DNA from 2 places in the Streptomyces sp. NPDC057950 genome. Region 2 is predicted to be linked to the other one. Evidence: predicted binding sites of a transcription regulator. Region 2 holds the regulator's gene; the other holds the start of a gene.
What was found. The regulator HrcA, encoded in region 2, represses chaperone genes, less so after heat shock. The targets are predictions, from matches to a motif close to TTNGCACTCNGNNNNNCNGAGTGCNAA.
Positions count from the first base shown of each region.

Region 1: a site for HrcA is predicted at 2,183-2,209, ahead of groES (co-chaperone GroES). Genes of this name have one in related genera too.

Region 1 is NZ_JBHVPP010000018.1:31,898-35,268, reverse strand. It holds gene groL (chaperonin GroEL) at 1-1,615, opposite strand, end outside; gene groES (co-chaperone GroES) at 1,730-2,038, opposite strand; gene ACFVTC_RS27535 (polysaccharide deacetylase family protein) at 2,432-3,241, opposite strand.
Region 2 is NZ_JBHVPP010000003.1:172,518-175,888, reverse strand. It holds gene dnaJ (molecular chaperone DnaJ) at 1-1,112, opposite strand, end outside; gene hrcA (heat-inducible transcriptional repressor HrcA) at 1,113-2,129, opposite strand; gene ACFVTC_RS07635 (MBL fold metallo-hydrolase) at 2,322-3,059, shown strand; gene ACFVTC_RS07630 (DUF3097 domain-containing protein) at 3,105-3,371, shown strand, end outside.

The DNA of each region.
Region 1 (3,371 bases), on a different contig from region 2:
CGTGGCCGTGGCCGTGGCCCGCGTCGGCCTCTTCCTCGGCCGGCTTCTCGACGACCAGGGTCTCGGTCGTGAGGAGCAGGGAGGCGATGGAAGCGGCGTTCTCCAGAGCGGAGCGGGTGACCTTGACCGGGTCGATGACACCGGACTTGACCAGGTCGCCGTACTCGCCGGTGGCGGCGTTGAAGCCCTGGCCCTTGTCGAGCTCGGCGACCTTGGAGGTGATGACGTAACCCTCCAAGCCGGCGTTCTCGGCGATCCAGCGCAGCGGCTCGACGGCGGCGCGGCGGACGACCGCGACACCCGTGGCCTCGTCGCCGGTCTTGCCGAGGTTGCCCTCGAGGACCTTGACCGCGTGGACGAGCGCGGAGCCACCACCGGAGACGATGCCCTCCTCGACCGCGGCGCGGGTCGCGGAGATGGCGTCCTCCAGACGGTGCTTCTTCTCCTTGAGCTCCACCTCGGTGGCGGCGCCGACCTTGATCACGCACACGCCGCCGGCCAGCTTCGCGAGGCGCTCCTGGAGCTTCTCGCGGTCCCAGTCGGAGTCCGTGTTCTCGATCTCGGCCTTGATCTGGTTGACGCGGCCCACGACGGCGTCGTGCTCGCCGCCACCGTCGACGACGGTGGTGTCGTCCTTGGTGACCGTAACGCGACGGGCGGTGCCCAGCACGTCCAGACCGACCTGGTCGAGCTTGAGGCCGACCTCCTCGGCGATGACCTGACCGCCGGTGAGGGTGGCGAGGTCGCCCAGCATGGCCTTGCGGCGGTCACCGAAGCCGGGGGCCTTCACGGCGACGGCGTTGAACGTGCCGCGGATCTTGTTGACGACCAGGGTCGAGAGGGCCTCGCCGTCGACGTCCTCGGCGATGATCAGCAGCGGCTTGGAGGCGTTGGCCTGGATGACCTTCTCCAGCAGCGGCAGCAGGTCCTGGATGGAGGAGATCTTGCCCTGGTGGATGAGGATGTACGGGTCCTCGAGGACGGCCTCCATGCGCTCCTGGTCCGTCACGAAGTACGGCGACAGGTAGCCCTTGTCGAAGGCCATGCCCTCGGTGAAGTCCAGCTCCAGACCGAAGGTGTTGGACTCCTCGACGGTGATGACACCGTCCTTGCCGACCTTGTCCATCGCCTCGGCGATGAGCTCGCCGACCTGGCTGTCCTGGGCGGACAGGGCGGCGACGGCGGCGATGTCGGACTTCTCGTCGATCGGACGGGCGGTCGCGAGGAGCTCCTCGGACACGGCCTTGACCGCGGCGTCGATGCCCTTCTTGAGCAGCGCCGGGGAGGCACCCGCGGCGACGTTCTTCAGACCCTCGCGGACGAGCGCCTGGGCCAGCACGGTGGCGGTGGTCGTACCGTCACCCGCGACGTCGTTGGTCTTGGTAGCCACCTCCTTCACCAGCTGGGCGCCGAGGTTCTCGTACGGGTCGTCGAGCTCGACCTCGCGGGCGATGGTGACGCCGTCGTTGGTGATGGTAGGGGCGCCGAACTTCTTGTCGATGACGACGTTGCGGCCCTTGGGACCGATCGTCACCTTGACGGTGTCGGCAAGCTTGTTGACGCCGCGCTCAAGGGCGCGACGGGCGTCCTCGTCGAACTTCAGGATCTTCGCCATGGGAGCGGTTCAGCCCTCTCGGAAAACGTGGGTGAAAACGAACCGCGCCCCCAGCGCCCGGCTTCATAAGGTCGCGGGGGCCAGGGGCGCAGTTCACTGCAGAACTGTGGTGAATTACTTCTCGATGATCGCGAGCACGTCGCGGGCCGAGAGGACGAGGTACTCCTCGCCGTTGTACTTCACCTCGGTGCCGCCGTACTTGCTGTACAGCACGATGTCGCCGGTGCTGACGTCGAGCGGCAGGCGCTCGCCGTTCTCGAAGCGACCCGGGCCCACGGCGAGGACGACGCCCTCCTGGGGCTTCTCCTTCGCGGTGTCCGGGATGACCAGGCCAGAAGCCGTGGTCTGCTCGGCGTCCAGCGGCTGGACCACGACACGGTCCTCGAGCGGCTTGATGGCAACCTTGGAGCTGGTGGTCGTCACGATCCGACCTCCCCCTTCGGAGATCTCACGGGGTTAACTGTCTGAGGTGGCGACCAGGTGGATCCGTCGTCGCGGGTGCCGGACCTGCCCGTCGCTATTGGCACTCTCCAGTGGGGAGTGCCAGGCCTGAGACTATGACCGCGATTAGCACTCGGTCAAGCGGAGTGCCAAAGGCCCGCGGCGTGGCGTGGAGTTCGGGGCATCGTTCGCCGGTGCGGGCGTCGCTCCGGGGGCTGCCGTCCCCGGACCCCCGCTCCGGCCTGGACGGCCTCGTCCTCGAACGCCGGACGGGCTGAAGACGCGGGCCCGCGCCGGGAGGCGCGGGCCCGCTCGTCGAAGGGCCGGCCCGCGCCGAAAGCCGCACCCCCGAAGGCGGCCGCCCGCGCCGGAAGTTCAGAGGTAGTTCTCCAGGCGGGCCGGGGTGAAGCCCTCCGCCTGGATGCGGCGCAGGAGCCGGGTGGTCGCCGCGACGAGGTTCGGCTCCCCCGAAGCGGACAGGATGTCGCCGGAGCGCAGCCGGTGGGTGTCGGCCACCCTGCCCAGGACGACGGCCGCGACCCCGCAGTCGGCGGCGGCGCGCAGGGTGGTGGCGTCGTAGGTGCCGTAAGGGGGCCGGAAGAGCCGGGGACGGATGCCGAAGCGGGCCTTGAGCTTGTCCTGCTGGCCGCAGATCTCGGCCCGCTGGCCGGCGTACGGCAGCCCGCGCAGCGAGGCGTGGTCGAGGGTGTGGTTCTGCACGCTCGCGCCGACCTCCCGCAGCCGCGCGAAGTGGCCGTAGCCGGGTCCGACGACATGGTCGGTGAGGAACATGCTGACCGGCAGCCGCAGTTCACGGACCATGTCGACGAACCGCGGATCGCGCTCGACTCCGTCGTCGTAGGTCAGGAAGACCACCTTGTCGTGGGTGGGCACGCGGCCGACGACGGGGACCAGCCCCGTCCGCTCCCGGCGCACACCCCTGCGGGCGGGCGGCCGCGGTGCCGGGGCGAGCGGGGCGGACAGCCCCCAGCGCCGGTACGTCGCCGAGGCCGGACCGTGCGGGTGGGTCCGGCCCACCTCCTGCGCGGCCTTCTTGCCCAGGCGCTCGATCGGGTCCACGGACTGGGCGCAGCCGGCCAGCAGGACGGCGGCGAGCAGTGCGGCCAGTGCGGCGGCCGCCCGTGCACGCGATCGGGCGGCCGGAGCCGGCGCCCCGCCTCTCACAGGCTCGTCATCCGCGGGCCGTGCGCGGCCCTCGGCTCCGCGGCCTCGCCGCCTGCACTGCCGGGGGCGAGGCCGATGACGGCGAGGGCGGCGATCCCGCTTCGGACACTCGTCCGGTTCGCGTCATTTT
Region 2 (3,371 bases):
AGGCGGGAGAAAAGGCCCTGCTGGCCCGGCTGGAACTGCCCGGTCGGACGCTCCTCGCCGCGCAGCTGCGCCAGCTCCCGGAGCACGCGCTCCTGCTCGGCGTCGAGCTTGGTCGGCGTGGTGACCTCGACATGCACGATGAGGTCGCCCCGGCCGCCGCCGCGCAGATGCGTGACGCCGCGCCCGTGCAGCGGGATCGACTGCCCGGACTGCGTGCCGGGCCGGATGTCGACGTCCTCGAGGCCGTCGAGGGTCTCGAGGGGCACCTTGGTGCCGAGCGACGCCGCGGTCATCGGGATGGTGACCGTGCAGTGCAGGTCGTCACCGCGACGCTGGAAGGTCGAGTGCGGCAGTTCGTGGATCTCGACGTAGAGGTCGCCGGCGGGACCGCCACCGGGCCCGACCTCGCCCTCGCCCGCGAGCTGGATCCGGGTGCCGTTGTCGACGCCCGCCGGGATCTTGACCGTGAGCGTGCGCCGGGACCGGACCCGCCCGTCACCCGCGCACTCCGGGCACGGGGTCGGCACGACGGTGCCGAACCCCTGGCACTGCGGGCACGGACGGGACGTCATGACCTGGCCCAGGAACGACCGCGTGACCTGGGACACCTCACCGCGTCCGCGGCACATGTCGCAGGTCTGGGCGGAGGTACCCGGCGCGGCGCCTTCACCGCTGCAGGTGGCGCACACGACGGCCGTGTCGACCTGGATGTCCTTCGTCGTGCCGAAGGCGGCCTCGTCCAGCTCGATCTCGAGCCGGATCATGGCGTCCTGGCCGCGCCGCGTGCGCGACCGGGGGCCCCGCTGCGACGCCGTGCCGAAGAAGGCGTCCATGATGTCCGAGAAGTTGCCGAAGCCACCGGCGCCGAAGCCACCGGCGCCCGCGCCGCCCGCCTGGGACAACGGGTCGCCGCCGAGGTCGTAGACCTGCTTCTTCTGCGGGTCCGACAACACCTCGTACGCGGCGTTGATCTCCTTGAACCGCTCCTGCGTCTTCGGATCGGGATTGACGTCCGGGTGCAGCTCGCGTGCGAGCCGCCGGAAAGCCTTCTTGATCTCGTCCTGGGACGCGTCGCGGCGCACGCCGAGCACGGCGTAGTAGTCCGTGGCCACTTAAGACTCCGCCAGGATCTGTCCGACGTACCGTGCCACCGCTCGTACCGCTCCCATCGTTCCCGGGTAATCCATGCGGGTCGGTCCGACCACGCCGAGTTTGGCTACTGCCTCGTCGCCCGAACCGTAGCCGACGGAGACCACGGACGTGGAGTTGAGTCCCTCGTACGCGTTCTCGTGACCGATCCGTACGGTCATGCCCGAATCCCCCGCCTCCCCAAGCAACTTGAGGAGCACGACCTGTTCCTCCAGCGCTTCGAGCACCGGTCTGATCGTGAGGGGAAAATCATGCCCGAAGCGGGTCAGGTTCGCGGTGCCGCCGATCATCAGACGTTCCTCGGTCTCCTCGACGAGCGTCTCCAGAAGGGTGGAGAGCACCGTCGCGACGGTACCCCGGTCGTCCGCCTCGAAGGCGTCCGGCAGGTCCTGGACGAGCGGCGGGACGTCCGCGAAGCGGCGGCCCGCGACCCGGCTGTTGAGCCGGGCCCGCAGATCCGCCACGGACGTCTCCCCGAACGGCGCCGGACAGTCGATCATGCGCTGCTCGACCCGCCCCGTGTCCGTGATCAGGACGAGCATCAGCCGGGCGGGCGCCAGGGACAGCAGCTCCACGTGGCGCACGGTCGATCTGGTCAGCGACGGGTACTGCACGACGGCGACCTGCCGCGTCAGCTGCGCGAGCAGCCGCACGGTCCGCCCGACGACGTCGTCGAGGTCGACCGCGCCGCCCAGGAAGTTCTGGATGGCGCGCCGCTCGGGCCCGGTCATCGGTTTGACGCCGGCGAGCTTGTCGACGAAGAGCCGGTAGCCCTTGTCGGTGGGGATGCGCCCGGCACTGGTGTGAGGCTGGGCGATGTACCCCTCGTCCTCCAGGGCGGCCATGTCGTTGCGGACCGTGGCCGGGGAGACTCCCAGCCGGTGCCGCTCCGTCAGCGCCTTGGAACCGACCGGCTCCTCGGTGCCGACGTAGTCCTGGACGATGGCGCGCAGCACTTCGAGCCTGCGTTCACTCAGCATCGCGCACACCTCCAGATGTCGGTCCCTCGTCGCCTCGCTTGGCACTCAGCGCGTGCGAGTGCCAGCATTCCCCGGCTCAGTGTACGGCCGGTGGGTACGGCCCCGGCAAGGGCGGGCCCGCGATCTTGTGCACGTATGCCGACGTGTCCCGCGATGTCTCACCGGCGTCCGCCCTCCGGCTAGCGTCACCGCATGAAGGTGACTTGGGAAGAGCCGGGGTGGGAGGAGCTCGCCCCGCACGTGGGGCGGCGGCGGCTCGCGGGCTGGGACTGCACGGCCGGGCTGGTGGTGGGCGGGGGCTCGGCGCTCATGGTCGACGCGGGAGCGAGCCTCGGGGAGGGCGCACGGTTGCGCGCCGAGGCGCGACGGCTCCTCGGCCCGGACCGGGACGTGACGCACCTCGCACTGACCCACCCGCACTTCGACCATGTCTTCGGCGCGGCGGCGTTCACGGGCGCGCGGGTGTTCGGGGCGGCCGGCCTCGGCGCGGTCCTCGCGCACGAGGGCGAGGAACTGCGCGTGGACGCCGTACGCCACGGCCTGGACCCGCGTGACGCCGCCGAGGCCGCGGGCGCCCTGGTGCCCCCGCTGCACTCCGTGTCGGGCGAGCGGACGCTCGACCTGGGCGGCGGTGTGCGGGCCCTGCTGGCGGACGTGGGTCCCGGCCACACGGCGCACGATCTGGTGGTCCTGGTGACCGGGGCGCCCGGCTCCCCGGAGGTCGTCTTCTGCGGGGACCTGGTGGAGGAGTCGGGTGAGCCCCAGGCCGGTCCCGATGCCGTCCCCTCCCGCTGGCCGGCCGCGCTGGACCGGCTGCTCGCCCTGGGCGGCGACGAGGCCGTGTACGTGCCCGGCCACGGGGCCGTGGTGAACGCGGCGTTCGTCCGGGCCCAGCGGGACGCGCTGGCGACACGTTTCGGCGTGTCGTAGGGATCTCCCCGCCATCGCCCCGCCGGTTCTCCTATCGTCATCCGAATGCGCCAGTACTCTCCGGATCTCACCCCGCCGTGGAAGAAGCCCGAGCCGGTGCCCGAGGTCCCCGCGGACCCGGGCCTGGTGGTCGAGGAACCCGGTACGGGGTTCTGCGGGGCGGTGATCGGCTGCGAGGCGGGCACGGTGACGCTGGAGGACCGCTTCGGCAAGCACCGGGTGTTCCCGATGGAGCCGCGCGGTTTCCTGCTGGAGGGCAGGGTGGTCACGCTGGTCCGGCCGGCCGCGGGGCCGGTGCGGTCCGGCCGCACG